3 regions of the Mangrovibacter sp. MFB070 genome follow, and region 1 is predicted to be linked to each of the others. Evidence: predicted binding sites of a transcription regulator. Region 1 holds the regulator's gene; each other region holds the start of a gene.
The links. Region 1 encodes LexA, which represses DNA repair genes until DNA is damaged. Its sites were predicted from a motif close to TNCTGTATGTACATACAGNA; they were not measured.

Region 1 (10,975 bases):
GTCGTGGGCCCAGAAGATAATGTCCGGGCCGTCGCCTGTTGCAGCTACTTGCGGAAATTTCTCTTCCAGCTTGTCCGGATGTTCAACACTGACTTTAATCCCGGTGTCCTGTTCAAACTTTTTACCCACTTCGGCCAGGCCGTTATAGCCTTTATCGCCGTTGATCCAGATAACCAGTTTGCCTTCTTCGATTTTGGCCAGAGCAGAGGCAGAAAACATCATTGTCGTCAGCGCAGACAACGCGAGGATACGTGCGCCGGTTTTAATTTTCATATGTTCCATCCTTTAGGTGATATGCACGTGGATACACTGTGTGGCTTTACCTGTGCCAGTTTCGGATTAGAACAGGAAAATCTCATCCTCCCTGGCACTACGCCGTAAGGGAGGTTTGTGTGACGTGTCTCTCATAAATCCCCGTTATGTGGCCTGTAGCACACAAAACAGCACCGATTTTTGACGTCAGGATCACGAAAATCCCTGCCAGCCCACGATTTTCCCTGCCTGTACGTGTTTCTCATCCTCCCGTCTCCTCCCCCATAAAAAAGCCATGGGTGGAGGATTTTCCTGACGACAAACTCCCTCATAGTCGGACACATCTTGTATTACCTGCCGCTGGCGGGTTGAGTGATGGATGAAGGGAGAAGTTCGATGGCAAACGTGCAGTTACAGAACGTAACCAAAGCCTGGGGAGACGTGGTGGTGTCGAAAGACATCAATTTAACAGTCAACGACGGCGAATTTGTCGTATTTGTTGGCCCGTCTGGCTGTGGTAAATCAACGTTATTACGCATGATTGCGGGTCTGGAAACCATCACCAGTGGTGACTTGTTCATTGGCGAAAAACGTATGAATGATGTCCCTCCCGCTGAACGTGGTGTGGGCATGGTATTTCAGTCTTATGCGCTTTATCCGCACTTGTCGGTGGCGGAAAACATGTCTTTCGGCCTGAAACTGGCTGGTGCTAAAAAAGAGCTGATTAACCAGCGTGTTAACCAGGTTGCTGAAGTGCTGCAACTGGCCCATTTACTGGACCGTCGCCCGAAAGCGCTCTCCGGCGGGCAGCGCCAGCGTGTGGCGATTGGCCGTACTCTGGTCGCTGAACCTCGGGTATTCCTGCTGGATGAACCGCTGTCTAACCTGGATGCGGCATTACGTGTGCAAATGCGTATTGAGATCTCCCGCCTGCATAAACGCCTGAAGCGCACCATGATTTACGTCACCCACGACCAGGTAGAGGCAATGACCCTCGCCGACAAAATTGTGGTGCTGGATGCCGGTCGTATCGCGCAGGTCGGTAAGCCTCTTGAACTGTATCACTACCCGGCAGACCGCTTTGTCGCCGGTTTTATCGGCTCGCCCAAAATGAACTTCCTGCCCGTTAAAGTCACCGCAACCGCACTGGAACAAGTGCAGGTTGAGCTGCCTAACCGCCAGCACGTATGGCTGCCGGTGGAAAGCACTGGCGTTCAGGTGGGGGCCAACATGTCTTTGGGCATTCGTCCCGAACATTTACTGCCCAGTGAAATCGCCGATGTCACCCTCGAAGGGGAAGTGCAGGTGGTGGAACAACTGGGGCATGAAACACAAATCCATATTCAGATTCCGGCGCTGCGTCAAAACCTGGTTTACCGCCAGAACGACGTGGTGCTGGTGCAAGAGGGCGCGACATTCGCCATTGGCTTGCCGCCAGAGCGCTGCCACTTATTCAAGGAAGATGGCACAGCCTGCCGTCGGTTGCATCAGGAGCCAGGTGTTTAAGTGACCCTCACAATAAAAGCAATGACCTCAGGAGATAGAATGATGATTACTCTGCGCAAACTTCCCCTGGCTATCGCAGTGGCTGCGGGTGTGATGTCTGCTCAGGCGCTGGCCGTTGACTTCCACGGTTATGCCCGTTCTGGTATTGGCTGGACGGGTAGTGGCGGTGAACAGCAGTGCTTTACCGCCACCGGCGCGCAAAGCAAATACCGTCTGGGTAACGAATGTGAAACCTACGCGGAATTAAAACTGGGACAGGAAGTGTGGAAAGAAGGTGATAAAAGCTTCTATTTCGACACTAACGTCGCTTACTCGGTTTCTCAGATGGATGACTGGGAATCTACCAGCCCGGCATTTCGTGAAGCCAACGTTCAGGGTAAAAACCTGATTGATGCGCTGCCTGGCTCCACCATTTGGGCCGGTAAACGCTTCTACCAACGTCATGACGTTCACATGATCGACTTCTACTACTGGGATATTTCAGGTCCTGGTGCCGGTCTGGAAAACGTAGACCTCGGCTTTGGTAAGTTGTCTGTTGCTGCTACCCGTAACTCTGAAAGTGGTGGTTCTTACACCTTCACCAGCGACCGTGAACGCGATTATGCATCCAAAACCGCCAACGACGTATTTGACGTGCGTTTAGCGGGTCTGGAAGTGAACCCGGGTGGTGTGCTGGAACTGGGTGTGGATTATGGCCGTGCTAACCCACGCGACAACTACCGCCTGGAAGATGGCGCAACCAAAGACGGTTACATGTTCACCGCTGAACATACCCAGTCTATTGGCGGCGGTTTCAACAAGTTTGTCGTTCAGTATGCAACCGATGCGATGACCACCTGGAACAGTGGCCATGCGCAGGGCACTTTGAACAACGACGGCCACATGATTCGTGTTCTGAACCATGGCGCTATCGACTTCAACGACAAATGGGCACTGATGTATGTCGGTATGTATCAGGATATCGACATGGACAGCAAGAACGGCAGCACCTGGTACACCGTGGGCGTGCGCCCAATGTACAAATGGACGCCAATCATGAGCACCTTGCTGGAAGTGGGCTACGACAACGTCAAATCACAGAGCGCTGGCAAGCACAACGACCAGTACAAAGTGACCCTGGCACAGCAATGGCAGGCTGGCGACAGCATCTGGTCCCGCCCGGCTCTGCGCCTGTTCGCCACCTACGCCAAGTGGGATGAAAAATGGGGCTACAACGACAGCGGTTACGCGGCTGCCGATACCAGCACCACCACCTACAGCCGTGGTGACAACGACGAGTGGACCTTCGGCGCCCAGATGGAAATCTGGTGGTAAGCCTGAAGACGACAACGCGTTAAACCAGAGGGGGGCAACCCCCTCTTCAATCTTTCCCTGTTGAACGCAGTTATGTGGATACGCGCTATTGCCTGGCTACCGTATCCCTTCTGTAATCGAGGTCATAACAATGAAAAAAAGTCTCATTGCCCTTTGCCTGAGCGCAGGGTTGCTCGCCACTGTTCCCGCAATCTCTTTCGCTGAAGTTGACCTGGTGCCGCAAAATCTCGCCGGAGCGCCTACTTTTAGTGCTCAGTCACTCCAGCGGTTAACCTGGCAGCCATTAAATTCCGGGCAGAATGTAGAAGTTAAGCTGGCAACACAGGGCCAGCAACTCAGTAACCCGGGCATTACCGGGCCAGTGGCCGCATACAGCGTGCCTGCCAATATTGGCGAACTCTCAATTACCCTGACCAGTGAAGTGGCACAGAACCGGGTATTCGCCCCGAATGTGCTGGTACTGGACCAAAATATGAACCCGTCAGCCTGGTTCCCGGCGAACTTCTTCACTTACCAACAACCTGGTGTGATGGCTGCCGACCGGCTGGAAGGCACCCTGAAACTGACGCCTGCGTTAGGGCAGCAGAAAATTTACTTACTGGTCTTTACGACTCCGCAGGATGTACAACGTACCACCACATTGATTGCTCCGGCCAAGGCTTACGCCAAAGGCGCGGGTAATGCCATTCCGGATATTCCGGACCCGGTAGCGCAGCACGCTACAGAGGGTACGCTCAAACTGAAAGTGAAAACCTCTTCCGGAGCCAGCATCCTGGTTGGGCCTATCTTTGGTTCTTCAGCCAGCACCCCAACGGTCACCGTCGGAAATACTGCCACAGCTGTTGCGCCTGTCGCGCCTGTTGCGGCACCAGCTCCGGCACTGAAAGCGGAGCCCATGCTGAATGACACTGAAGCCTACTTTAACCAGGCCATTAAGCAGGCCGTGGCGAAAGGTGATGTAGATAAAGCGTTGAAATTACTTGATGAGGCGGAGCGTCTTGGATCCACCAGCGCACGTAAAACCTTTATCAGTAGTGTAAAAGGCAAGGGGTAATCACCCCACATTGCTGATCTTGTAAGCCTTGGTGCGCGTCTGCGCACCTTTTTTCCACCGGCAGGCTTGTCTGTGGTCGTTGTTTTTTTGTTACATGGCTGTTGGTTTCTGCTATTTTCCTGCCACACCCTTTTCGTGTTCTGCGTTACAATGTCCACTGTTCTGTTCTGGAGACTGTTGGGCATGATGCACCCTGCTTTGGCGCAATTACGGGCGCTGTCTTTCTCCGACACCCTGCCGGATAACCTGTCAGCCTGGCTGCGTGACTGGCTGTTGTTGGAAGACTCAATGACAAAGCGTTTTGAACGCTGTTGCAGCAAGGTTAGTGTGACGCTGCTATCGGAAGGCTTTGTAACGCCGGAACAGGTGGGTGAAGACGCCGACTGGTTACCCCGTGAACCACAATACTGGTTACGGGAAATTATTTTGCTGGGCGATAGTACGCCCTGGCTGGTGGGGCGCACTGTGGTGCCGTTATCCACGCTGAACGGTCCGGAGCTGGCGTTACAGCGCCTGGGCACAACGCCGCTTGGCAGGTATTTGTTTACCTCATCAGCCCTTACACGCGATTTTATTCACCCGGGGCGCAGTGAAACCTTATGGGGGCGCCGTTCCCGCCTCCGTTTGTCGGGCAAACCATTATTACTGACCGAATTGTTTTTACCTGCATCACCGTTGTATCAAGAGGATGAAAAATGGAGTGGAGTCTGACGCAGAAGAATAAGCTGCTGGCATTTCACCGGCTCATGCGTACTGACAAACCGATTGGCGCGTTACTGTTACTCTGGCCTACCTTATGGGCGTTGTGGCTTGCGGCACCAGGCGTCCCGCCGGTAACTATTCTGCTGGTTTTCATTGCCGGTGTCTGGTTAATGCGCGCCGCGGGTTGTGTGGTGAATGACTTCGCCGACCGCAAATTTGACGGGCATGTCAAGCGCACTGCTCGCCGCCCATTGCCCAGTGGTGATGTAACAGTACGTGAAGCGATTACGTTATTTGGTGTGCTGGTATTACTGGCTTTCGTGCTGGTGCTTACCCTGAACACCATGACGATTCTGCTGTCTGTCGCCGGGCTGGCACTGGCCTGGGTATACCCGTTTATGAAACGCTACACCCATTTACCTCAGGTGGTATTAGGGGCTGCGTTTGGCTGGTCAATTCCTATGGCGTTTTCGGCCGTGAGTGAACAGTTGCCGCTCAGTTGCTGGTTACTGTTTTTAGCCAATATCCTTTGGGCTGTCGCTTATGACACGCAATATGCCATGGTAGACAGAGACGACGACCTGAAAATAGGCGTGAAATCCACCGCTATTCTGTTTGGGCGCTACGACAAACTGATTATTGGCATATTGCAGGTGGCGGTTCTCGCACTGTTAGTGCTGGTGGGCTGGCTTAATCACCTGAGCGGTGCGTTTTACTGGTCGCTGTTGCTTGCTGCGGGGCTGTTTTCATACCAGCAAAAACTCATTGCCGGGCGCGACCGGGATGCCTGTTTTAAAGCCTTTATGAATAACAACTATGTAGGGCTGGTATTATTTTTAGGGTTGTTTGTACATTATCTGCCGCCGTTATCCTGAGCGGCTATTATTGCGGGCATAAAAAATGGCGGGAATTCCCGCCATTTTTTTCGTACACACTCAACGGTTATTGCGCGGGTGCGTCTTCGCCTTGTGATGCAGCACTTTCAATCGTCAGGCGGATATCCGAAGTAATCAGCTCAGCCAGCAACTGGTAAACCTTCATGGTTTCTGTTGGCTCCGCATCACCGGTATCGCTGATATAGCCTTCATCACGCAGTGTCAGCACCAGAGAAGAGAACACCGCTTTGTCGAAGAACTCAGGGGCGTTGATACCGTGCAGTACAGACAAACGTTGTGCCACAGTACGGCTCTCTTTCTCCAGAGTCCCGCGGTTAATCGTCGGGTTGGCGCTCAACAGCCAGAAAGTGATTGCATAACGTTGAATCGTCTCGCGCACCCCGGCTGCAAGCAGCTGTAGAGTCCGGGAGCGTGCCGGGTTCAGGCGGAAACGGCCGCCGTCTTCCAGAATCAGGTTCTGCTGCACCAGCTCATTGAGCAGCGCATCCACTACAGAACCCAGTGCTTCTTTGTCCCAGTGCAGGAACAGCTCTGCTTTAAGCATTGGGAACAGTACTTCTACCCGGCTCAGCAGATCTTCGCGTGTGATATTACGGTGTTGCGTAATAATTGAGGCCAGTAAAGACGGCATCACCAGCATATGCACAATGTTATTGCGATAGTAGGTCATTAACACGGCCTGCTCACGGGGCAGAACGATAATATCGCCAATCGTGTCTTTTTCTACTTCGAACTTATTCATCTGCAATGCGTGGTCGATAAGCTCGCTGGCCGACAATGCAGGAACGGTAGCATCCGGTGAATAAGGCACATTGCGCAGCAGGCTCATGTAACATTCTAACTGCTCAGTCAGTTGCTCACGGGTAAGTGAACGCTGGCGAGAGGCCAGTAAAGCCGTGCAACACAGGTTCATGGCGTTAGCCGCACCAGCATTGTTAATGCGCACCATCAGTGTATGAGCAATTTCGTTCACGCTGGGGGTTAACCACGGCGGGCGTATCGCTTCGATGGGGTCTATCGCATCACGCCACTCCGGGACATGCTGATTCAGCCAGTTGGTCAGTGGAATTGGCTCGCCAAAGTTGACATACCCCTGGCCCAGGTTACGCAGCTTGCTCAGGCCGCGCATCATCTGGATAAGGCTCTCTTTCTCTTTAGTGGCGCCACGCAACTCTTTCGCGTAGGTGCCCACTTCCATGACATGTTCATAACCAATGTAAATCGGCACCAGCGTAATCGGGCGGGTACCGCCGCGCAGCATGGCCTGAATCGTCATAGACAGTGTGCCGGTTTTTGGGTCAAGCAGGCGGCCGGTGCGCGAACGCCCCCCTTCAACAAAATACTCCACCGAATACCCACGGCTGAATAATTCACCCAGGTATTCACGGAACACGGTTGAATAGAGCTTATTGCCTTTAAACGTACGGCGAATAAAGAAAGCACCCAGACGGCGGAAAATCGGCCCGGCGGGCCAGAAGTTCAGGTTAATGCCAGCTGCAATATGCGGCGGCACCAGCCCCTGGTGATACAGCACATAGGACAGCAGCAGGTAATCCATATGGCTGCGGTGGCAGGGAACATACACCAGTTCGTGGCCTTCATGGGCCAACTGGCGAACCCGCTCAGCGTTATGAACGTTAATGCCCTGATATAACCGGTTCCAGGTGAAGCCCAGCACGCGGTCAGTCATGCGGATGGCTTCATAGGAGAAGTTCGCGGCAATTTCTTCCATCAGAGCAACGGCATTTTGCTGTGCTTTTTCATGGGAGATTTTCTTGCTGCGCGCTTCATCTTCTACCGCTTTGGCGATAGCTTTTGAAGACAACAACTTATTGAACAGGTCCTGACGGGCAGGTAAGCGCGGGCCGACAGCCGCCAGACGCAGCCGGGCAAAGTGCATACGTGCAACCCGGGCCAGCTTCTGGGCGATAGTTTTGTCTGTGCCATGCTCTGTCGCCATCCAGCGCAGAGAGACGGGCGGCGAAAAACGCACGAAGCTGTCGCGGCCCAGCCATAGCACGGCAAAGAACTTCTGAATGCCGTTAAGCAGGCGCAGCGGCGGGTTTTCTTCGCCTTTTTCCCGGCCTGGTGAACGGCCAAACATCACTGATACTGGCACCATCTGGACATCCAGATTGGGGTTGCTGCGGTGCAGATCCAGGTAATCATGAAACAGCTTGATGGACTCTTCCTTCGGCGTGTAATAGGTAAATACACGCGGCCCGCCATGAATAAATACATAGCGTGGCAGGCAGGCACCGTCCACTTCAAGGGGTGTCAGCGGGTCTGGCAAATCGTGTGCCAGACATTGCGCCCGTAATGTCAGTAAGTCTGCCTTTGAATTGTAAGGCAGCACATACATAATAGGGCGAGAGGTATCTAAACCCAATTCGGCGCAAGGATCCGCCGGAATAGATTTGCTTTTTACCAGCATACTTAATGGTAAATTCAGCAATTTGTAGTAAATTCGTGGCCAACCGGACATAAACGTTGTAAAGCCTCTGGTTAAAAACGCAAATGCGTCGCAAGAATAACAGAAACCCGCCTGGATTTCTGAGGAAGTTGCCTGCGCGACGCTACAGGCATTGACGCCACTAAGCTAAAAAGGTTCCTTCATGGCAAGTAACACCACTGGACTCACCCGAATCATTAAAGCAGCCGGTTATTCCTGGAAAGGTATTCGTGCGGCATGGCGCAATGAAGCCGCATTTCGCCAGGAAGGAGTTGCTACTGTACTGGCTATCTTTATTGCCTGTTGGCTGGATGTCGGTGCCATTGCCCGCGTGTTGCTTATCGGCTCCGTCACTCTGGTTATGATAATCGAAATTCTCAACAGTGCTATTGAAGCCATTGTTGACCGGGTGGGAACAGATTTTCACGAACTCTCTGGCAGGGCTAAAGATATGGGGTCCGCTGCAGTGTTGTTCGCAATTATACTCGCCCTGTTTACCTGGGGAAGCGTGCTCTGGTCTCATTTTTTCTGAGTTTTTCCTGAAAAAACGCTTGATACCGTGTATTTCAGGCGCTGTCTGGTTACCTCTGGCTACTTTATGGGATAAGTCCCTGGTTTTTTGCTTAATTGTGGTTTCAAAATCACCATTAACTGTATATACTCACAGCATAACTGTATATACACCCAGGGGGCAGAAGGAATGAAAGCACTTACTACCAGACAGCAGGAGGTCTATGATCTCATCCGGGATCACATTAGCCAGACGGGGATGCCTCCAACCCGTGCGGAAATAGCGCAACGTCTGGGTTTTCGTTCGCCCAATGCGGCAGAGGAACACTTGAAAGCGCTGGCCCGCAAAGGGGTTATCGAAATCGTTTCTGGCGCTTCTCGTGGTATTCGTCTGCTCCTGGAAGAATCCAATGACGACGGCCTGCCGCTGGTTGGCCGGGTTGCTGCCGGTGAACCACTGCTGGCTCAGCAGCACATTGAAGGCCACTATCAGGTCGACCCTTCCCTGTTTAAACCACATGCGGATTTCTTACTGCGCGTTAGTGGTATGTCAATGAAAGATATCGGTATTATGGACGGCGATTTACTCGCAGTGCATAAAACGCAGGATGTGCGCAATGGCCAGGTCGTTGTGGCACGCATCGACGACGAAGTAACCGTTAAACGCCTGAAACAGCAAGGGAATACGGTTCAGTTACTCCCTGAAAATAACGAATTCAAACCCATTGTTGTCGATTTACGCGAGCAAAACTTTACCATCGAGGGCCTGGCTGTTGGCGTTATTCGCAACGGCGACTGGCTCTGACCGAATCCTTAATTTGCTATGCTTTTACAGCCGTGATGCAGCCAGCCTGTGTCACGGCTTTTTTGTGGGTGTTCACCCAAACTTTATCCGGGGTAAGTGATGCGATTTTTTTCCCGAACTGACCGGGCATTGTGGCGCCTGGCTATTCCCATGATAGTGTCCAACATCACCGTACCGTTATTGGGCCTGGTTGATACTGCGGTGATTGGGCACCTGGACAGCCCGGATTACCTTGGTGGCGTGGCTATTGGCGCAACAGCAACCAGTTTTCTGTTTATGCTGCTGCTGTTTTTACGGATGAGTACTACCGGGTTAACGGCCCAGGCTTATGGCGCAAGAGACGACGAGGGGTTGTTACGAGCCCTGATGCAGCCGTTATTGCTGGCACTGGTGGCGGGAGTCGCCATTGTGGTGTTTCGTGCGCCATTAATTCACTTCGCACTTACCGTGACGGGCGGCAGTGAAGCGGTATTGTCCCAGGCGCAGGCATTTTTATCGGTTCGCTGGCTGGGTGCCCCTGCTTCACTGGCTAACCTGGTGTTACTGGGCTGGTTGTTGGGTGTGCAGTATGCCCGTGCTCCGGTTATTCTGCTGGTGGTGGGTAATGTGCTGAATATCGCGCTGGATATCTGGCTGGTAATGGGGCTGGGTATGAACGTGAAAGGGGCTGCGCTGGCAACCACTCTCTCTGAGTATGTCACGCTGCTTCTGGGGTTGGTGATGGTCTGGCGGGTTCTGGTGCTGCGGGGCATTCCTCTGGCAGGCCTGAAAACGGCGTGGTTCGGTAATATTCGGCGTTTGATGGCGTTAAACCGTGACATCATGTTGCGTTCTTTACTGGTTCAGGGCTGCTTTGCTTCCATCACGGTGCTCGGCGCCAGGCTGGGCGGCGATATTGTGGCTGTAAATGCATTACTGATGACGTTACTGACCTTTACCGCTTACGCACTTGATGGTTTTGCTTATGCAGTAGAAGCCCATTCCGGCCAGGCTTTTGGGGCCCGCAGCAAAGGGCAGTTGCTGGCGGTATGGGGCGCTGCATGCCGCCAGGCTGGTGTGGTAGCTCTGGGGTTCTCTCTGGTTTATGCCCTTGCCGGGCCACAAATTATTGGCTTACTGACTTCGCTACCAGCATTACACCAGTTGGCAGATAAATACTTGTTCTGGCAGGTGCTGCTGCCGGTTGCCGGGGTGTGGTGTTATTTGTTGGACGGGATGTTTGTTGGTGCGACCCGGGGCGCAGAAATGCGTAACAGCATGGCGCTTTCAGCCGCAGGGTTTGCGGTGTGCCTGCTGACACTGCCTGGGTTTGGGAATCATGGGTTGTGGTTTTCTTTGGTGGTGTTTTTGGTGCTGCGCGGGGTGACGTTGGGGTGGTGCTGGCGGCGGTACTGGCGGGATGGCACGTGGTTTGAGGTGAAGTGAAGGGGAGCACTTGCAGTGTAGCTGGCTGTTTTCGTTCATTTTCAGTGGTGTAGTTGTTT
Region 2 (10,975 bases), on a different contig from region 1:
CACGCCACTGGCAACAACAAAGTGATGCCGGTATCAACATACTCCCTGTTGGCGACTTCGCCTGGTACGACCATGTTCTTGGCACCAGTCTGTTGTTGGGCAATGTCCCTGCACGCCACCAAAATTCCGATGGCAGTATTGATATCGACACATTATTTCGTATCGGCCGTGGCCGGGCACCCACTGGGGAACCCGCTGCCGCCGCAGAAATGACCAAGTGGTTTAATACCAACTATCACTATATGGTGCCGGAATTTACCCTGGGGCAGTCATTTCACCTGGGCTGGACACAACTGTTGGATGAAGTTGATGAAGCGCTGGCTCTCAACCACAAGGTAAAGCCCGTATTACTGGGGCCAGTCACTTATCTTTGGTTGGGTAAAGTTAAAGGTGAGGCTTTTGACCGCTTGTCTTTGCTTAAGGACATTCTACCGGTTTATCAACAAGTTCTGGATGAACTGGCAAAGCGTGGCATTGAATGGGTACAAATTGACGAACCCGCTCTGGTCCTGCAATTGCCAAAGGCGTGGCTGGAGGTATTTAAACCGGCTTACGAGGCGCTGAATGGCCGGGTCAAATTACTGCTGACTACCTATTTTGAAGGTATCACCCCTAACCTCGAGACTATCACTGCATTACCTGTACAAGGGTTGCATGTCGATTTGGTTCACGGCCATGATGGTGTGACTGAATTACACCGCAAACTACCACCAGACTGGTTATTGTCTGCCGGTGTTATCAACGGGCGTAACGTCTGGCGTGCTGACTTAACACAAAAATACCAGCAACTTAAAGGTATTGCTGGCCAGCGCCCGCTATGGGTTGCCTCTTCTTGTTCTTTACTGCACAGCCCCATTGACCTGCGTGTTGAAACCCGCCTTGATGACGAAGTGAAAAGTTGGTTTGCCTTCGCAGTACAAAAATGTGAAGAGCTGGCGTTACTTGCTCATGCGCTGAATAGTGCTGATACCCGTAATCTGGTTGAATGGAGTGCCCCGATTCAGGCCCGGTCTGATTCTCGCCGTGTGCATAACCAGGCTGTTGCTGAGCGGCTTGCAGCCATTGGTGAACGAGACAGCCAGCGAGCAAGCGCGTACGCAAAACGCGCTCAATTGCAGCGTGCGCACTTTAATTTGCCTGCCTGGCCGACCACCACAATAGGTTCATTCCCGCAGACTAAAGAGATTCGCGGCCTGCGCCTGGATTTCAAACAGGGGCGTTTGGATGCGGGCAATTACCGCACCAGTATCGCTGAGCATATCCGCCAGGCGGTGCAGGAGCAGGAACGCCTGGGGCTGGACGTGCTGGTGCACGGTGAGGCAGAACGTAATGATATGGTTGAGTATTTTGGTGAGCATCTTGATGGTTTTGCTTTCACCCAAAACGGGTGGGTACAAAGTTATGGTTCGCGCTGTGTGAAACCGCCTGTTGTGACTGGCGATGTCAGCCGCCCGGCACCCATTACAGTTGAGTGGGCTAAATATGCCCAGTCATTAACAGATAAACCGATGAAAGGCATGTTGACCGGCCCGGTGACGATTTTATGTTGGTCATTCCCTCGCGAAGATGTCAGCCGCGAAACCATTGCGAAACAGATTGCCCTGGCACTGCGCGATGAAGTGGCAGACCTGGAAGCAGCAGGTATTGGCATTATCCAGATAGATGAGCCCGCGTTGCGTGAAGGTCTACCGCTACGCCAGAGTGACTGGCAGGATTATTTGGCATGGGCCGTGGAAGCATTCCGCCTGAATGCTGCGGTTGCTAAAGACGAAACACAGATTCATACCCATATGTGTTACTGCGAATTTAATGACATCATGGATTCCATTGCGGCACTGGATGCTGATGTTATTACTATCGAAACATCACGCTCTGATATGGAACTGCTGGAATCCTTTGAAGAGTTTGAATACCCGAACGAAATTGGGCCTGGTGTCTATGACATTCACTCACCCAATGTGCCTGATGTTGCCTGGATAGAAAACCTGCTGAAGAAAGCCGCCTGTTATATTCCGGCTGAGCGGTTGTGGGTAAACCCGGATTGCGGGCTGAAAACGCGGGGCTGGCAAGAAACCCGCGCAGCACTGGCAAATATGGTTGAGGCTGCCCGTAACCTGCGCCAGTCCTGTTAATCAATCCGTTTAAATGTGGCCTGCAATGAGTAGCCGGTAATGAGTAACCAGCAATGAAAAAGGAAAGGCTTTTGGCCTTTCCTTGTTTTTTTATAACGTTAGCTGCCTATTTTGCGCCTTTATCATATGCCGTGAACCAGGCGAGCATTCTTTCCCAGCCATCCTGCGCTGACGCCTGGTGGTAGCTGGGACGGTAGTCAGCGTTAAATGCGTGCCCCGCTTCCGGGTAAACCACGATTTCTGCTTTCGCATTTGCCGCGCGCAATGCCTGGCGCATGGTTTCTACACTGTCGAGCGGGATGCCGTCATCTTTGCCGCCATACAAGCCCAAAACAGGAGCGCTAAGGTTTGCAGTAACATCAACCGGGTGTTGAGGTGATGTCAGCGTGTGTGCGCCAACCAGGCGGCCATACCAGGCCACAGCAGCTTTAAGCTGGGGGTTATGTGCGGCATACAGCCAGCTAATACGACCGCCCCAACAAAAACCAGTAACAAACAAACGGTGCAGATCACCATGGTGTTTACCGGCCCAGCTAGCCACATGATCAAGGTCGGCCAGCACCTGAGCATCGGGTACTTTGCTCACCAGATCGCGGAGTAATGCGCTGATCTCATCGTATTCATTCGGGCACCCCTGGCGGAAATAGAGTTCCGGAGCTACGGCCAGATACCCCTGGTGCGCCAGACGCCTGCATACATCTTTTATATGTTCATGCACGCCGAAGATCTCTTGCACCACAATGACAACGGGCAAAGGAGCGGCTACTTCCTGTGGCCTTGCATACCAGGCTGGCATGTTTTCACCCTGGGTTGCTATGGTCGTTTCGCCTGTGTGTAACCCCTCATCGCTGGTATGAATGACGGTTGATGTTACCGGGGATACCGCAGGTGCGAATTGGTTATTGGCAGGCGTGGTTGTCTTTTTTTCTGTCATAGCAATCTCCATGTGAATAGCGCATAAACTTAACTATAGCTGCACAAGGGTGGGCTGGCAGTGTACAAAAAGTGTAATTAAAACAAATTTCTTAACTGGTCCGATTACAATTTGTGATTCATATCACAATTTATAAGCAACATAATGTAATCTTGAAGTTTTAAGGTGATTACTGTCACTTTTTAAAGCCAGATACTTCAGTAGAGTACAGTTTTACTTCACCCGAACATTGACTCAAAGAGGAGTGATTTATGTCCAGGTCTGATGTGTTTCATCTTGGGCTTACCAAAGCGGATTTACAGGGCGCAACACTGGCGATTGTTCCGGGCGATCCTGAGCGGGTGGAAAAAATAGCCGCATTAATGGATAACCCGGTAAAACTGGCCGCACACCGTGAATTTACGTCATGGAGAGCGGAGTTAGCCGGGAAATCGGTCATTGTTTGCTCCACCGGCATTGGTGGCCCGTCTACCTCGATTGCTGTTGAAGAGTTAGCTCAACTGGGTATTCGTACCTTCCTGCGTGTAGGGACCACTGGTGCCATTCAGCCGCATATCAATGTTGGCGATGTCCTGGTCACAACGGCATCTGTGCGCCTTGATGGCGCGAGCCTGCATTTTGCACCGATGGAGTACCCGGCGGTGGCGGATTTTGCCTGCACTACTGCATTAGTAGAAGCAGCCAAAGCTGTTGGTGCTACCACTCATATTGGGGTGACTGCATCGTCTGATACTTTTTACCCAGGCCAGGAACGCTATGACACGTTTTCCGGGCGCGTTGTCAGCCGCTTTAAAGGCTCTATGGAAGAGTGGCAACAAATGGGTGTCATGAACTACGAAATGGAATCTGCGACGCTGCTGACTATGTGTGCCAGCCAGGGTTTACGCGCCGGGATGGTTGCTGGTGTCATTGTTAACCGCACCCAGCAAGAAATCCCCAACGCGGAAACCATGAAACAAACGGAAAGCCATGCGGTGAAAATCGTGGTAGAGGCTGCGCGTCGCCTGCTCTGATTATTGCCAATACCCCAGCGGGGGACCCTCCGCTGGTTTATCTCATGCTCTCTTGTTCCTCCCTCCTGAACGGCGAAAAAACAGCCAAATTACCTCAAGATAGCCATCCTGCACCATAAAGCCTTTTAATCTGGACATTTATACAGCAAAATTTTAGCAGACTCAGATTTTCAGGTGGGAGGGAGTGTGGCATTTACCTGGTTTTTCCTTGCGGGCGGATTAGCCGTAGGCGGCTTAACGGGCTGGTTGCTTGCCAGTTTGCGCGCAGCACGGCATATGGCAGAAGAACAGGCCGCGCATCGTGATGTGTATGGTGAACTTATGGCAACCCGCCAGCAACTGGTGCAAAGCCAGCACTGGCAAGAAGAATACGAACAACTGAATCAGGAGTTGCGTAATCAACTGGATATTAACCGTATTCAGGAAGCAGACCTGCGGGAAATGGCCACCCGGCTGGAAGAAAACCGTTTACATACGGAAGATAAAAACCGGCAGATGATCAACAGTGAACAACGCCTGAGTGAACAGTTTGAAAACCTGGCTAACCGCATTTTTTCTCAAAGCCACCAACGTATGGATGAGCAGAACCGCCAGAGTTTGTCGGGCCTGCTGGCACCTTTGCGGGAACAACTGGACGGCTTTCGTCGCCAGGTGCAGGAGAATTTTGGAACAGAGGCACGTGAGCGGCATACCCTGACCCACGAAATTCGGCAACTACAGCAGCTCAATGCGAAGATGACGCAAGAGGCAGTCAACCTTACCCGTGCGCTGAAAGGTGATAATAAAACTCAGGGGAACTGGGGAGAAGTGGTTCTGGCTCGTGTTCTGGAAGCTTCCGGTTTGCGGGAAGGGGCCGAATATGAAACCCAGGTCAGTGTCACATTAGATAACCACAGCCGTATGCAGCCCGATGTGATTGTGCGCCTGCCACAAAATAAAGATGTGGTAATAGACGCCAAAATGACGCTGGTGGCCTATGAGCGCTATTTTAATGCCGATGACGATGTGACCCGTGAAGCGGCACTTAGTGAACATATTGCGGCAATACGTAACCATATTCGCCTGCTGGGCCGTAAAGATTATCAACAACTTCCCGGTTTACGCTCGCTGGATTATGTGCTGATGTTTATTCCGGTGGAGCCCGCTTTTTTATTGGCAATAGACCGCCAGCCAGAGCTGATTAGCGAAGCTTTGCGCAATAATATTATGCTGGTCAGCCCGACAACGCTGTTGGTGGCACTGCGCACGATAGCGAACCTGTGGCGCTACGAGCATCAAAGCCGTAATGCCCAACAAATCGCTGAGCGTGCAAGCCGGTTGTATGACAAAATGCGCCTCTTTGTTGATGATATGATGGCAATAGGGCAAAGCCTTAACAAAGCCCAGGACAATTATCACCAGGCAATGAAAAAATTAGCTCATGGGCGCGGGAATTTGCTGGTTCAGGCAGATTCATTCCGTGAGTTAGGGGTAGAGATCAAGCGTGAGATAAATCCTGAACTAACAGAACAGGCACGCCAGGAAGATACTGATGCCAGTGTGGCATCACGGCAGGATACGCCACTACCGCCCTGACAGGCGCAATAACAATCGTTCGGTGGTATTTTGCCACCGGGTTTGAGACTTAGAGCAATATTGCGCAATCTGTTACACTTCACACTCTTTTTTAGGATGGGCAGGCACTAAGATGGCTGATGAATCTGATTCAAAAGATACTACGCATTTCGGTTATCGCACCGTAGCGACAGAACAAAAGGCGGATATGGTCGCGCAGGTTTTTCATTCGGTGGCGTCAAAGTACGACCTGATGAACGATCTGATGTCCTTTGGTATTCATCGCATATGGAAGCGCTTCACTATTGACTGCAGTGGTGTACGGCGTGGGCAGTGTGTGCTCGATTTAGCGGGTGGTACTGGCGACCTGGCTGCCAAATTCTCGCGGCTGGTGGGCGAAAGCGGCAAAGTGGTGCTGGCAGATATTAATGACTCCATGTTGAAAATGGGGCGTGAGAAGCTGCGTAACCTCGGCATTGTCGGTAATGTTGAGTATGTTCAGGCCAACGCTGAAGCGCTGCCATTCCCGGACAATACCTTTGACTGCATTACCATCTCTTTTGGGTTGCGTAATGTGACAGATAAAGACAAAGCGTTGCGCTCAATGTTTCGCGTTCTGAAACCCGGTGGTCGGTTGCTGGTGCTGGAGTTTTCTAAACCCATTCTGAAACCGCTCAGTAAGGCTTATGACGCGTACTCTTTCCATGTCCTGCCGCGGATTGGCGAATTGGTTGCTCATGATTCGGAAAGTTACCGCTACCTGGCTGAGTCGATTCGCATGCACCCTGACCAGGAAACACTGAAGGGTATGATGGAAAACGCCGGGTTTGAAAACGTCACTTATTTCAATTTGACTGGCGGAATTGTCGCACTGCATCGCGGCTATAAATTCTGAAGAAAGACCTGACAGGAGGCGCAGGATGCCATTTATGCCATTGATGACAGCAGGGATTGAAACCGCACTGAATAAGCTGCTCTGGCAGGATAAAGCACTCAGGGCAGCTCGTCAGCGGTTATACGGGAAAGTATTGCGTATCACCCTTCAGGAACTGAATGCCCCTCTTGTTATGGTTTTCAGTGAACAACAACTGGATGTCGTGGCGCAGTGGGATGGTGAAGTCGATTGCACGGTGGTAACACGGTTATCGGTTTTGCCCTCTCTGCGAGACCGTAGTCAGCTAACTCAGCTGATTCGTCAGGGTGATCTTGAGGTCCAGGGCGATATCCAGGTTGTACAGAACATGGTGGCGCTACTTGACCTGGCTGAAACTGACCCGGCAGAAATGCTGGCTCCCTGGACGGGAGACGTTGTTGCAGAAGGCCTGAGCAGGGCTGTGCGCAATGGTGGCCAATTTTTGAAGCAACGGCTGGTACGCCAGCGCCAGAATGTATCTCAGGCAATAACTGAGGAGTGGCGTCTGGCGCCTGGCTCGCTTGAAGTTGCGTGGTTTACTGAAGAAGCACAAGCACTAAATACTGCTGTTGAAAACCTGAGTCAGCGGCTTGAGAAACTGGAGGCCAAATGACGCCAGGTGAGATTCGCCGCCTGTACTTCATCATTCGTACTTTTCTGACTTACGGCCTTGATGAACTTATCCCCAAAATGCGCATTACGCTGCCACTGCGTTTATGGCGGCGTTTGTTGTTCTGGTTGCCAAACCGGCATAAAGATTTGCCGCTAGGTGAGCGTCTGCGGTTGGCGTTACAGGAACTGGGCCCGGTCTGGATAAAGTTTGGCCAGATGTTATCCACTCGCCGGGATCTGTTTCCCCCGGCGATTGCGGATCAACTGGCTTTGTTACAAGACCGTGTTGCCCCCTTTGATGGTCGCCTTGCACAGCAACAAATCGAAAAGGCGATGGGCGATATTCCTGTGGAAACCTGGTTTGATGATTTTTCTGTCGAACCACTTGCGTCTGCATCTATTGCGCAGGTACATACCGCACGTCTGAAAGACAACGGCAAAGAGGTGGTTATTAAGGTTATCCGCCCGGATATCCAGCCTGTTATTAAAGCCGATATTCGGCTTATTTACCGCCTGGCGCGCTGGGTGCCACGCCTGATGCCGGATGGGCGCAGGTTACGCCCCACGGAAGTGGTGCGTGAATACGAAAAAACCTTAATGGACGAACTGAATTTACTGCGGGAAGCCGCCAATGGTATTCAGTTGCGCCGCAATTTCGAAAACAGCCCGATGCTGTACGTCCCGGAAGTTTACTCTGACTACTGCAGCGAGAATATGCTGGTCATGGAACGTATCTATGGGATACCGGTCTCAGATGTTGCAGCCCTGGAAAAAAATGGCACCAACATGAAGCTCCTGGCTGAGCGTGGGGTTCAGGTGTTTTTTACTCAGGTTTTTCGTGACAGTTTCTTTCACGCTGATATGCATCCGGGCAATATTTTTGTAAGTTACGAGCATCCGGAAAACCCGCAGTACATCGGTATCGATTGTGGGATTGTGGGGTCGCTTAATAAAGACGACAAACGCTATCTGGCTGAAAACTTTATCGCATTTTTTAACCGTGATTACCGCAAGGTAGCTGAACTGCATGTGGATTCAGGATGGGTTCCGCCAGATACCAATGTGGAAGAGTTTGAGTTTGCCATCCGTACCGTTTGTGAGCCGATTTTTGAAAAGCCGCTGGCGGAAATCTCCTTCGGCCATGTATTACTCAATCTGTTTAATACAGCCCGGCGGTTCAATATGGAAGTACAACCGCAACTGGTGCTGTTACAGAAAACCCTGTTATATGTAGAAGGTGTCGGGCGGCAACTTTACCCACAACTCGACTTATGGAAAACGGCAAAACCGTTCCTTGAATCCTGGATAAAAGACCAGGTGGGTATTCCCGCGCTGGTTCGGGCATTCAAAGAGAAAGCGCCATTTTGGGTAGAAAAAATGCCGGAAATCCCGGAGCTTTTTTATGAAAGTTTGCGCCAGGGGCGGCATTTACAGCACAGCATGGATAAGATTTCCCGTGAATTGCACGATAATCGGGTACGTCAGGGGCAGTCGCGATATTTGTTTGGTATTGGTGCAACACTGATTGTCAGTGGTACGCTGTTGCTAATTAATCGGCCTGACTGGGGTATGATGCCCGCATGGCTAATGGTAGGTGGCATCGCTGCGTGGCTTGTGGGCTGGTGGCGTACTACCTGATTTTTTCATTATGAAAGCGTAAGCCCCGCAATGCGCGAGGCCGGACTTCACTTTTCGTCTCTGAGGAACATTATGGGTGGTATTAGTATCTGGCAATTATTGATAATCGTTGTCATTGTTGTGTTGCTGTTTGGCACCAAGAAACTCAGTTCCCTGGGTTCTGATCTTGGCGCATCCATCAAAGGCTTTAAAAAAGCAATGAATGATGACGATGACGACAAAGGCGACAAAACGAAATCCGCACCTGATGCCGATTTCACCACCAAGAACTTGTCAGAAAAAACTGACGAGACCACGAAAGACGAACAGAAAAAGAGCGATAAAGAGCAGGTGTAAACAGTGTTCGATATTGGTTTTGGCGAGTTATTACTGATTTTTATAATTGGTCTGGTTGTGCTTGGGCCTGAACGCCTGCCTGTCGCTGTGAAAACAGTGGCGGGTTGGGTTCGGGCGTTGCGTTCGCTCGCCTCAACTGTGCAAAACGAGTTGGCGCAGGAGTTAAAGCTTCAGGAATTTCAGGACAGCCTGAAAAAAGTTGAAAAGGCGAGCATGGACCACCTGACGCCTGAACTGAAGTCTTCTATGGATGAACTGCGTGAGGCTGCTGAGTCAATGAAACGCTCCTATAGCCAGCATGATCCAGAAAAACTCAGCGATGAAGAAAACACTATTCGCAACCCTGCGAAGCAACAGGCAGAGCAGGATGAAATAGTATCTTCGTCAACTGAACCCGGTACAGCCTCAGAAACGGTAACATCGCACTCATCTGAAGCACCCGTCAACTCGTCTGATGTACACGAGCCTGAAACGATAGCAGGCGAAACCAGCGATGAAACTCCTGTGTCTTCCGTACCGACTAAAAAAGGGTAACTATGGCAGTCGATGATACCCAACCGCTGATTAGTCATCTGATTGAGCTTCGCAAACGCCTGCTGAATTGTATGATTGCTGTGCTGGTCATCTTTCTTGCGCTGGTCTACTTTGCCAATGACATCTATCAACTGATTTCGGCGCCATTAATTAAACAGATGCCCCATGGCGCGAGCATGATCGCAACCGATGTCGCATCGCCATTTTTCACCCCCATCAAGCTGACGATTATGGTGTCGGTGATTTTGTCGGCGCCCGTTATCCTGTACCAGGTGTGGGCATTTATTGCCCCAGCGCTCTACCGGCATGAGCGGCGCCTGGTGGTGCCATTGCTGGTTTCCAGCACGTTTTTGTTTTATATCGGCATGGCCTTTGCGTATTTTGTGGTTTTTCCCCTCGCATTTGGCTTCCTTACTCGTACCGCACCCGCAGGGGTTGTGATATCGACGGATATCACTAATTACCTCGATTTTGTCATGTCGCTCTTCATGGCGTTTGGTGTGGCGTTTGAAGTCCCCGTTGCGATTGTCCTGTTGTGCTGGATGGGTGTGACAACCCCGGCGGACCTGAAGAAAAAGCGTCCTTATATACTGGTTGGGGCATTTGTGGTGGGTATGCTGCTCACACCACCCGATATCTTTTCACAGACATTGCTGGCTGTGCCTATGTATTTGTTGTTTGAGATAGGCGTTTTCTGTTCCCGGTTTTATGTAGGGAAACGCCGTCCACGGGATACGTCCGATGACGAAGATCCGGATAACGCAGACAGCGCCAGCTAATTTCATTTAAACCGCCGCCCTTACCGGGCGGTCAGATTGATGAGAAAGAAGGAAAAAGCGTGGTTTTTCCTTCTTTTTAGTTAGCAGCCGAAAACCAATGAATTGATTTTCCTGTTTTTTTGTTGGGTGACATCCTCTCGCCTGTGCGTACATTAGGTTTGTCATCAGACTCACCGCCCTTACCGGGCGTTTTTTTCAGGTTACTCCCATGTTTGATATTGGTGTTAATTTAACCAGCTCACAGTTTGATAAAGACCGTGCTGATGTTGTTTCTCGCGCGCAAAACGCGGGTGTCCATGGTTTGTTAGTGACGGGAACCAGTGTGCAGGAAAGTGAACAGGCACTGGCGTGTGCTACTGAGTATAAGAATTGTTGGGCAACCGCCGGTGTACACCCCCATGATGCCAGCACCTGGAGTGAAACGGTGGCTGAGCGCATTTATCGCCTGGCCGGGCAAGATAAGGTGGTGGCAGTTGGCGAATGTGGGCTGGACTTTAACCGTAACTTTTCTTCCCCCCTTGATCAGGAGC
Region 3 (10,975 bases), on a different contig from region 1:
TTGCTGCCTTTGCGGCGAAAATGGCGACGAAAGCCGACATCGATAACCTCAAACGCATTCTGGAGCAAGAGCAGCGTGCTATTGCGCTGAATGATACCAGCCAGGATAACAATAAGGTTTTTCACCTGGTGCTGGCGGGGTCTTCACAAAACCAGATGCTACTGGAGACTGTGGAAAGTATCTGGCGCCATATGGATGCCAGCCCGTTATGGCAGCACATGCGCGGGCATATTGAAACGCGTGCTTACCGGCTTAAATGGATGGGGGATCACCAGACCATTTTGGCCGCACTCCGCCGCCGTGATGTGATGGGCGCATGGCAGGCAATGTGGCAGCATTTAGAAAATCTCAAACACAGTATGCTGGAGTTCTCTGATGCAGACGCACCAGATTTCGATGGTTACCTGTTTGAATCTGTTCCCATTTTCCAGGGGAAACTGCAATGATAATCCAGCCTCTGTACCAGGCTGCGCATTTTGCACCACAGGTTACCCGCTGGCTCACCGAAGCTTTCGGTGGGGCAGATTATGCTGGTTTTTATGCCAGCGTAGTTCAGCACAGCCAGCTGCCTGGCGCTTTGCCCGTTACTTTTGTTGCCAGTGAACAGGGGCAACTTTGTGGGACGGTAGGGTTATGGCGGTGTGATTTGATAAGCCGCCAGGATTTATGGCCCTGGCTGGCAGCCCTGTATGTCGATACCCCATGGCGTGGGCAAGGGCTGGGGGAGTCGCTACAGCACCATGTAATGCAGTACGCCCGCAAACAAGGGTTTAGTGACCTGTATCTGTATTCGGCCTGTAAAGAGTACTACGAGCGCTTTGGCTGGCACTACATTGGTGACGGGCTGGATGCGCCAGACAAACCCGTTCATCTCTACCATCAGTCGTTATGAGAGTCCGCAGGCGCCGTGACTGAATGGCGGCGTACCAAAGTCGGGCTGAACATATGCGTAATTTCCGGAATGGGCCTGTTTTCCGCAAGGGCAAGCGCTAACTCTGCGGCCTGTGTCGCCATGGTGACGATAGGGTAACGTACTGTGGTTAATTGCGGGCGCATGTACCTGGAAATGAGAATATCATCAAAGCCAATCAGTGAAATTTCCCGTGGCACTTCGATGCCATTATCGCTTAAAACCCCCATCGCACCTGCTGCCATTGAGTCGTTATAACAGGCAACGGCAGTAAAATTGCGCCCTCTGCCCAGCAACTCGGTCATTGCCTGCTCGCCGCCACTTTCATCTGGCTCGGCAAAAGCCACCAGCCTGTCCTGGGTGGGGATATCATGAGCTTTCAGGGCATCGTAATAACCTTGCAGGCGGTCAGTGGCATCAGATATCTGGTGGTTGGAGCACAAGTAACCAATCTCTGTATGCCCTTGCTGAATCAGGTGCCGGGTGGCAATAAATGCACCATAGCGGTCGTCCAGTGCCACACAGCGTTTTTCATAACCAGGTAGCGTACGGTTGATTAACACCATTCCGGGGATTTGCCGCATCAATGGAACCAGTTCATTGTCCGGGATCATCTTGGCGTGAACCACCAGTGCGGCACAACGGTGGCGTATCAGTTGCTCAATGGCCTGGTGCTCTTTTTTCTCAATATGGTAGCCATTGCCTATCAGCAAGAAATTGCCCGTGTGGTAAGCCACTTGTTCTACTGCTTTTACCATCGCCCCAAAAAAAGGATCAGAAACATCACCAACGACCAGACCAATCGTTTCAGTATTCTGTTGTGCCAGCGCCCGTGCATTTGCATTGGGGTGGTAGTTCAGTTCCTGCATAGCACTTGTCACCGCCAGGCGTGATGCCTCGCTGGCCTTTGGGGAGTCATTGATGACGCGCGAAACAGTGGCGACAGAAACACCTGCCAGCCGGGCCACATCCTTTATTGTCGCCATAGCAGACCTTATTTTAGGGGAAGCGATTACACTTTCTTTAGTGTTGCGGAAAAACCCCATCACATCAAGTAAATGCCTGCTGCTCTGCCAGGCCATCTCACAAAAAAAAGCAAAATAGTGTAATCGGTTTATGTGGGATGAACGGAAAGCGTGTCAGGGCAAATTTTTGCTTACACTTTGCGAAAGCCTGTTGCGATTCCCGGGTGGCGGTGTAAAGGAGCCTGCTGATACATTGATTGTCCCAGAGGTATTGATAGGTGATGTCAGCCAATTTCAGCTGAACACATGAATTACACCAGCCTGCGCGGATGCGCAGGTTTTTTTTTGCCTTTTTTCAGGGTTGTAACATAAACCGGGAAAGGACATACCTGGTTGCAATTCGCCCAATTTACTTGCTTTTTAGAGGTGGTGTATTACCTGTCTACCGGTCAGGATAAGAGTCCCAGAGGTATTGATAGGTGATGTCAGCCAATTTCAGCTGAACTCAAGCATTACACCAGCCTGCGCGGATGCGCAGGTTTTTTTTACTCTGCAGATATTCAGTCGCTCCCGTCTGGCAAGTCGTGTACTCTCTTTCCCTGTATTCATTTCTGACTGTACAGGTTTCCGACTACAAAGGGAGTTGATATGCTTTTTGGTCTTTTTCGCGCAGTATTCAGAATAATGTTTCGCGTCACTGTCAGTGGGGATAAAACGGCACTGTCCAGTGAGCGGGTGCTGATTACGCCGAATCATGTCTCTTTTCTCGATGGCGTATTGCTGGCGTTGTTCCTTCCCGTCAGGCCCGTTTTTGCGGTTTATACCTCCATAAGTAACCAATGGTTTATGCGCTGGTTGCGCCCCATTATTGATTTTGTTCCGCTGGACCCGACAAAACCGATGTCGATAAAGCACCTGGTTCGCCTGGTGGAGCAGGGCAGGCCGGTAGTGATATTCCCGGAGGGGCGTATCAGTACAACGGGTTCACTGATGAAAATCTATGATGGTGCCGGGTTTGTTGCTGCCAAAACACAGGCGACTGTTGTACCGTTGCGTATTGATGGTGCTGAACTGACATTTTTCAGCCGCCTGAAAGGGGTGGTCAAACGCTGCCTGTTTCCACGAATTACGCTGCATATCCTTCCCCCGACCTCATTGTCTATGCCACAGGCCCCTAAAGCGCGTGACCGCCGCCGCATGGCCGGGGAAATGCTACATCAAATCATGATGGAAGCGCGTATGGCTGTTCGCCCGCGCGAAACGTTGTTTGAAGCGCTGTTGTCAGCACAGCACCGCTATGGTTCCCGCAAAAACTGCATTGAAGATATCAATTTCACTCCAGACACCTACCGGAAGTTACTGACCAAGATCCTCTTTGTTGGCCGGGTACTCGAAAAATACAGCCAGAAAGGCGAGCGAATTGGCCTGATGTTGCCTAATGCCGGTATTTCGGCCGCAGTTATTTTCGGGGCTGTTTCCCGGGGGCGAATTCCGGCCATGATGAATTACACGGCCGGGGTTAAAGGGCTGACCAGCGCGATTACTGCCGCAGAGATTAAAACGGTATTCACGTCCAGGCAGTTTCTTGATAAAGGCAAACTATGGCACCTGCCGGAGCAACTGACTCAGGTTAAATGGGTATTTCTCGAGGATTTAAAAGCCGATATCACATTCAGTGATAAGGTCTGGATCTTCGCACATCTTCTGGTGCCTCGCTGTGCTCAGGTCGCTCAGCAACCTGAAGACGAAGCTCTGGTTTTGTTTACTTCCGGTTCTGAAGGCCACCCGAAAGGCGTGGTACACAGCCACAAAAGCTTGCTGGCAAACGTTGAGCAAATTCGCACTATTGCCGATTTTTCCGCGCATGATCGCTTTATGTCGGCGCTACCCTTGTTCCATTCATTCGGGTTAACCGTTGGGTTATTAACCCCTTTGCTGACAGGTGCCGAGGTTTTTCTCTACCCGAGCCCGTTACATTACCGGGTTGTCCCTGAACTGGTGTATGACCGTAACTGCACGGTGTTATTCGGTACTCCTACATTCCTCGCCAATTATGGGCGTTTTGCTAACCCTTACGATTTCTTCAAAGTTCGCTATGTCGTGGCTGGGGCCGAAAAACTCCAGGAAACAACCCGCGCATTATGGCAGGAGAAATTTGGGTTACGTGTGCTGGAAGGTTATGGCGTGACGGAATGTGCTCCCGTGGTATCAATCAATGTCCCTATGGCCGCAAAAAGTGGCACTGTGGGGCGTATTCTTCCGGGAATGGATGCACGCTTGTTGGCCGTACCAGGTATCAGTGAAGGCGGGCGGTTACAGCTCAAAGGGCCTAATATCATGAAAGGTTACTTGCGGGTAGAGAAACCGGGCTTTCTGGAAACGCCTTGTGCAGAAAACCAGCATGGTGAGTCTGAAGAGGGCTGGTACGACACTGGCGATATTGTTGCGTTTGATAACCAGGGGTTCTGCGTTATTCAGGGGCGCGCAAAGCGTTTTGCCAAGATTGCCGGGGAAATGGTTTCACTGGAGGCCGTCGAGCAACTGGCGCTGGGAGTTTCCCCGGAAAAATTACATGCCACGGTTATCCGCCATGATGCCAGTAAAGGTGAAGCGCTGGTGCTGTATACCACAGACAGCGAACTGACTCGCGAACGTTTGTTGCGCCAGGCGCGTGAGCAGGGCATGCCAGAACTGGCGGTTCCCCGTGATATTCGCTTCCTTAAACAATTGCCGTTGCTGGGCAGTGGCAAGCCTGATTTTGTTACCCTGACCAGTATGGTTGCTGAAGGAGAAAACGTTAATGGCTAAGGCGCCAGAGGTGCAGCAGGGGTTGTATTCGCGTGGCATGATGGCGGTGATGGTGGCGCAGTTTCTGTCTGCGTTTGGCGATAATGCATTGCTGTTTGCCACGCTGGCAGTACTGAAACAGCAATTCTACCCGGACTGGAGCCAGCCTGTACTGCAAATGGTATTTGTTGGCGCCTATATTTTGTTTGCTCCTTTTGTGGGGCAGTTTGCGGACAGCCTTGCCAAAGGGCGAGTAATGATGATTGCCAACGCCCTGAAATTGTTTGGCGCAGCGGTGATTTGTGCCGGGTTTAACCCGTTTGTCGGCTATACCCTGGTTGGTATTGGCGCGGCGGCATACTCGCCAGCGAAATATGGCATTTTGGGCGAGCTGACTACCGGTGACCGTTTAGTTAAAGCTAATGGTTTGATGGAGTCCTCAACTATTGCCGCCATTCTTATGGGCTCAGTGGCCGGGGGAGTACTGGCCGACTGGCACATACTGGCGGCACTGGGAGTGTGTGTACTGGTTTATGGCGGTGCTGTTGCAGCAAACTTTTTGATTCCCCGCCTGCAACCTGCACGTACCGGGTTATCCTGGCATCCGGGAAAAATGGTGGCGCACTTTTCTTTGGCCTGCCGCACACTCTGGCACATGGGAGAGACCCGTTTTTCACTGGTGGGTACCAGCATGTTCTGGGGGGCAGGGGTGACTCTGCGTTTCTTATTGGTGCTGTGGGTGCCTGTTGCGCTGGGGCTGACGGACAACGCTACGCCAACCTATCTTAACGCGATGGTGGCGATTGGCATTGTGGCTGGTGCAGGAGCTGCCGCGCGCCTGGTAACGCTTAAAACGGTTGCCCGGTGCATGCCTGCCGGGGTGCTGATTGGTGTCGGTGTGGCCTTTTTTGCCGTACAACACAGCCTGTTGCCTGCTTATATCCTGTTGATGGTGATTGGTATGTTGGGCGGCTTTTTTGTTGTGCCACTGAATGCTCTGTTACAGGACAGAGGTAAACATACTGTGGGAGCAGGCAATGCTATTGCAGTCCAAAACCTGGGTGAAAACATCGCCATGTTGCTGATGCTTGGCCTCTACTCACTGGCGGTGAAAGTGGGTGTACCGGTGATTGGCATTGGTGTTGGGTTTGGTGTGTTGTTTGCTGTGGCTATCAGTGGCCTGTGGGTGTGGAAGCGCGGCCAGGATAAAAAAGCCCGCCAGCGCACAGCGCCTTAACGGGCCAGGGGTAACGTTGCCTGTGAAAACAGGCAACGCAGTGGTTATGGTGCCGGGTAGGTATAGCGCTTGTGTACCGCTTCCAGCTCTGCCAGCACATCTTCAGACAGTGTCAGGTTATAGCTGCCAATATTTGTTGCTAACTGTTCAATACTGGTTGCCCCCAGCAAGGTGCTGGCAACAAACGCCTGCTGGCGAACAAATGCCAGCGCCATCTGTGCCGGGTCCAGATTATGGCGTTTTGCCACGTCGACATAAGCGGCTACGGCCTGTTCTGCCTGTTCACTACTGTAACGGGTAAAACGGCTGAATAATGTGTTTCTGGCACCCGCCGGGCGGGCTCCATTAAGGTATTTACCTGTCAGCGTACCAAACGCGAGGCACGAATACGCCAGCAACTCTACACCTTCATACTGGCTCACCTCTGCCAGGCCTACCTCGAAACTGCGGTTAAGCAAACTGTACGGGTTCTGAATGGTCACAATACGCGGCAGGTCGTGTTTTTCTGCCAGATTGAGATAGCGCATCACGCCCCAGGCGGTTTCGTTGGAAACACCGATATAACGAATCTTCCCGGCGCGTTGCAATTCCGTTAAGGCTTCCAGCGTTTCCAGCAACGTCACCGCAGGCTTGTTTTCAGTCCAGGTATAACCCAGCTTACCGAAACAGTTGGTGGCACGTTGTGGCCAGTGAACCTGATACAGGTCAAGGTAGTCGGTTTGCAGACGTTTCAGGCTGGCATCCAGCGCCGCACGGATATTTTTGCGGTCAAGGCACTGCTCTGGCCGGATTCCACTGTCACTATTGCGTGAAGGGCCACTCACTTTTGAAGCAATAACCAGTTTTTCCCGGTTACCACGTTTATGTAACCAGTTGCCCACGTAGGTTTCGGTCAGCCCCTGAGTTTCCGGGCGGGGGGGCACGGGGTACATTTCTGCGACATCTATCAGGTTAATGCCCTGGTTTACGGCGTAGTCGAGCTGAAGATGGGCCTCAGCTTCGCTGTTTTGCTCACCAAATGTCATTGTCCCAAGGCCCAGGGCGCTGACTTCAAGTGAGCTGTGGGGAATACGGTGATAATGCATAGCCGGTTTCCTTCTTTTTGTTGTTTACAACGAGTCGCTTCCCGACAACAGTTTCCTGCCATTCAATTGTACAGGCGGGTTGGCGTGCAGACTGCGAGGCCTCATGGGGCCAGATTTATCGTGACGTATTCTGCAAGCCCACCACAATTTAATTGCTGGGGGCTATCAAAATGGCAGAGCGGGCGGCAAAGGGGAAGTAAAAAATTACAGGCTGGCACAGAGCCAGCCGGGTTGAGGTTTAGCGTTTGATAATTTGTGAAACTTCGTTGCGGTTGATTTGTAACTTATTCCCTTTCTGGTCTTCATAGCTGATCATGCCAGTGTCGTTATCAACCTGAGGCTTACCATCAGTAAGGATCATTCGGCCATCTTTGGTTGCCATAACGTAATCGCTGCTACAACCAGAAACAGTAAAAACCAGACCCACGGCGGAAATGGCTACAGCCCATTTATTCATCATTATTTTCCTCTCAGGGTTGCGAAGTTATACTAGTAATAGCGAATTGGGCGGAATTCAGGAAGCAGTATATTCTGAAAAAATGTAAATAAGTGCGCGTTGGTCACGCGCACAGTAAAATTAATGCGAGTTTTTTTTATTTCGTAACAAATTCAGGCTTTCTACGGCAATTGAGAAGAACATTGCGAAATAAATGTAGCCCTTAGGTATATGGATGCCGACGCTTTCCAAAATGAGGGTGAAACCCACCAGGATCAAAAAAGAAAGTGCCAGCATTTTTACTGAAGGATGACGGCTGACGAACTCACCAATCGGCCTGGCCGCGAACATCATAATACCGACGGCAATCACTACGGCCGCCATCATTATGAACAGGTGGTCAGACAAACCTACCGCGGTAATCACCGAATCCAGACTGAAGATAATATCGAGCAGCATGATTTGAACAATGGCACCGAAAAAAGAGTGCACATTGGTACGTAAATTCTCTTCATCACCTTCTATTGTTTCATGAATTTCTTTACTGGCTTTCCAGATAAGGAATAGCCCGCCAGCCATCAGAATTAAATCACGCAATGAAATTGCATGGCCCGCCAGAGAGAAAAGTGGATTCGTTAAGCGCGTTACCCAGGCAATTGAGGCCAGTAACAGTAAACGCATTACCATCGCACCCATCAAACCGAGACGGCGAGCTTTGTTTTGTTGTGCTTTGGGAAGTTTGGCAACCACCAGAGAGAGAAAAATAATATTATCGATACCCAGAACAATTTCCAGCAGCGTCAGTGTTCCCAGCGCCAGCCATGCATTGGGGTCGGTTATCCACGCAAATAACATCAAAAAACCCTGAAATAAAAGAAAGGGAATATTATATACCCAAACCTGAATGAGTTGCAGGGCTGCCCGCTACAAGGGCTCCGGGTGCGTTGTTTCTGAGTGGATCGGCTGGCGATATTTCTGGCTGGCAGGTCTGACACATGCTGGCTGTTGTGAACTACAACATGAAGTGGCGCGCGAGAATAGCGCCCGTGAAATTTTTCTTTAAATAGAAGCCGCGGGGTAGTGTCATTATGGGCTGCCCGTTTTCCCCAATGGCTTCGGTCAGTGCTTTGCTGTTAGCGGCTTTGGGGCGAATTTGCAGTACTTCGCCGTGGCGTGCGGTTATGCGCTCAACCTGGCCCAGCACAATCATATCCATCAACTCTTCCCAGTCACGGCGTAACTGGTCATCTTCTTCTTCAGAAGGCGACCACAATAATGGTGTGCCGACGCGGCGTTCACCTGGTGGAATACTGCGCTCACCTTCAACAGGAACCCACAACACGCGGTGCAGTTTATGGCGCACGTGGCTGGTTTCCCAAACCACACCTGTATTACCGGTGAGTGGGGCAACACACACAAATGTGGTTTCCAGTGGTCGCCCCTGAGCATCTATTGGAATGGTTTTCAGCTCAATCCCCAGGTTGGCAAAATCCTGTTCAGGCTTACTCCCGGCGCTGGCGCCTAACCAGCGTTCGAGCAAAACCCCGGTCCAGCCTTTGTCACGCTTCAAATTTGGTGGGGTGCTCATTCCGGCCAGTGTTGCCAGTTCGCCTAATGCCATACCCGCCAATTGTTGCGCCTGGTTAACCAGTTCCAGTTCGCTTGAAGGGGGGTGAGGCAGAGGACGAAGGACAGCCATAACAATATTCACCTGAGTGATTAAAAATTGAACGCGTAAGTGCAGGGTTATCCACTCAGTTTACCGTTGTGCTAAAAGAAATTACAGTTTTATGATTTTTAAGCTATTTTTAATTATTCATCCACAGGATTATTTAGCGCTCTGAAGGTTTTCCAATTCTGGTCACTGGGAATAAACAGGATCTTACACCGGGTTATCCACAGAAAAATGGGATAACCGGGAAAAGTGGCAACTACTGGTTTGATTTACAGCCTTGACTTGCGAATAAAATCCAATTTTCAGACAAATTGTGCCTAAGATACTGGCATAATCTGTGGATAAAATCGACGCTGGTTGATCTTTCATCAGTAAGCCGATCCTTAATGTGATGAATATCACCTTTCAGAGCTCGGTTGTGGTGATTTCTTTTTTAATATAATGATATTTATGAAGTTAATTTCTCGCTTAATGCGAGGGCTACGCAGTCTGTCACTAGTTTTCCCTGAGTAATACGGTACTTCTTCACAATGATATCCACAGAAAAAGTGAATAAAACCGCTGTTATTGCTGTGTGGGTGTTTATAACTGTGGCGTGTTCTGTGAGTTATTCAATTGTTATTCGTTTGTACTTGCCCACATACAGTGGTTTACCGCCATACAGGAGTATGAAACAATCAAACGCATCCAGGTTTATTTTGAGGTAGTCCAGTGATCGATGATGATGGCTACCGCCCGAATGTAGGTATTGTGATCTGTAATCGCCAGGGACAGGTAATGTGGGCCAGACGTTTTGGTCAGCACTCCTGGCAATTCCCTCAGGGAGGTATAAACCCCGGTGAGTCGCCTGAGCAGGCGATGTACCGTGAGCTTTTTGAAGAAGTCGGATTACAGCGTAAAGATGTCCGGATTCTTGCCTCGACCCGAAACTGGTTACGTTACAAATTACCGAAACGTTTGGTGCGTTGGGATACAAAACCCGTCTGTATAGGCCAGAAACAGAAGTGGTTTCTTTTACAGTTGATGAGCAATGATACTGATATCAATATGCAAACCAGCAGTACGCCAGAGTTTGATGGCTGGCGCTGGGTAAGTTACTGGTATCCGGTTCGCCAGGTTGTTTCCTTCAAACGGGATGTCTACCGGCGCGTAATGAAAGAGTTCGCCAGCGTTGTTATGGCATTGCAGGATATCGCGCCGCAACGTAATACGGCTGCTAATGCTAACTATCGGCGTAAAAGAGGTTAATACAGGCGATATATGTTAACGCGGTTGCGAGAAATAGTAGAGAAGGTCGCCAGTGCGCCTCGTTTAAACGAGGCGCTGGATATTCTGGTTACTGACATCTGTCAGGCGATGCACACTGAAGTTTGCTCGGTATATCTGGCAGACCAGGACAGGCGTTGTTACTACTTAATGGCAACCCGTGGGCTGAAAAAACCACGTGGGCGAACCATCACACTGGCGTACGACGAAGGCCTGGTTGGTCTGGTCGGGCGCCTTGCTGAGCCTATTAACCTGGCTGATGCACAAAAACACCCCAGTTTTAAGTATATTCCTGCGGTTAAAGAAGAACGCTTCAAAGCCTTTCTGGGTGTACCTATTATCCAGCGCCGGCAGCTATTGGGCGTACTGGTGGTACAGCAAAGAGAACTTCGCCAGTTTGATGAAAGTGAAGAATCTTTTTTAGTTACCCTGGCCACGCAAATGGCCGCCATTCTGTCGCAATCTCAACTGACCTCTTTATTTGGCCAATACCGCCAAACCCGTATTCGTGCGCTGGCGGCATCGCCAGGGGTGGCCATAGGTCCCGGGTGGATGGATACCACATCGCCACTGATTGAGCAGGTCTCAGAAGCTTCAGCACTGGATAAAAGCCT

Region 2: rmuC (DNA recombination protein RmuC) is a predicted target of LexA. The motif match lies at 4,208-4,227, and genes of this name have one in related genera.
Region 3: mutH (DNA mismatch repair endonuclease MutH) is a predicted target of LexA. The motif match lies at 9,189-9,208, and genes of this name have one in related genera.

Annotation. Positions count from the first base shown of each region.
Region 1 is NZ_JJMI01000003.1:36,052-47,026, forward strand. It holds gene malE (maltose/maltodextrin ABC transporter substrate-binding protein MalE) at 1-273, opposite strand, end outside; gene malK (maltose/maltodextrin ABC transporter ATP-binding protein MalK) at 649-1,758, shown strand; gene DT73_RS01650 (maltoporin) at 1,798-3,072, shown strand; gene malM (maltose operon protein MalM) at 3,197-4,126, shown strand; gene ubiC (chorismate lyase) at 4,310-4,837, shown strand; gene ubiA (4-hydroxybenzoate octaprenyltransferase) at 4,822-5,703, shown strand; gene plsB (glycerol-3-phosphate 1-O-acyltransferase PlsB) at 5,771-8,209, opposite strand; gene DT73_RS01675 (diacylglycerol kinase) at 8,340-8,708, shown strand; gene lexA (transcriptional repressor LexA) at 8,877-9,491, shown strand; gene dinF (MATE family efflux transporter DinF) at 9,591-10,916, shown strand.
Region 2 is NZ_JJMI01000051.1:61,094-72,068, forward strand. It holds gene metE (5-methyltetrahydropteroyltriglutamate--homocysteine S-methyltransferase) at 1-2,132, shown strand, start outside; gene DT73_RS22440 (dienelactone hydrolase family protein) at 2,239-3,066, opposite strand; gene udp (uridine phosphorylase) at 3,318-4,079, shown strand; gene rmuC (DNA recombination protein RmuC) at 4,266-5,654, shown strand; gene ubiE (bifunctional demethylmenaquinone methyltransferase/2-methoxy-6-polyprenyl-1,4-benzoquinol methylase UbiE) at 5,767-6,528, shown strand; gene DT73_RS22460 (SCP2 domain-containing protein) at 6,554-7,159, shown strand; gene ubiB (ubiquinone biosynthesis regulatory protein kinase UbiB) at 7,156-8,796, shown strand; gene tatA (Sec-independent protein translocase subunit TatA) at 8,869-9,132, shown strand; gene tatB (Sec-independent protein translocase protein TatB) at 9,136-9,666, shown strand; gene tatC (Sec-independent protein translocase subunit TatC) at 9,669-10,445, shown strand; gene tatD (3'-5' ssDNA/RNA exonuclease TatD) at 10,654-10,975, shown strand, end outside.
Region 3 is NZ_JJMI01000002.1:89,254-100,228, reverse strand. It holds gene DT73_RS00925 (FCD domain-containing protein) at 1-446, shown strand, start outside; gene DT73_RS00920 (GNAT family N-acetyltransferase) at 443-892, shown strand; gene galR (HTH-type transcriptional regulator GalR) at 880-1,896, opposite strand; gene aas (bifunctional acyl-ACP--phospholipid O-acyltransferase/long-chain-fatty-acid--ACP ligase) at 2,524-4,683, shown strand; gene lplT (lysophospholipid transporter LplT) at 4,676-5,899, shown strand; gene DT73_RS00900 (NADP(H)-dependent aldo-keto reductase) at 5,944-6,984, opposite strand; gene DT73_RS00895 (YgdI/YgdR family lipoprotein) at 7,223-7,441, opposite strand; gene DT73_RS00890 (TerC family protein) at 7,562-8,275, opposite strand; gene mutH (DNA mismatch repair endonuclease MutH) at 8,433-9,119, opposite strand; gene DT73_RS27010 (hypothetical protein) at 9,233-9,364, opposite strand; gene rppH (RNA pyrophosphohydrolase) at 9,807-10,343, shown strand; gene ptsP (phosphoenolpyruvate--protein phosphotransferase) at 10,356-10,975, shown strand, end outside.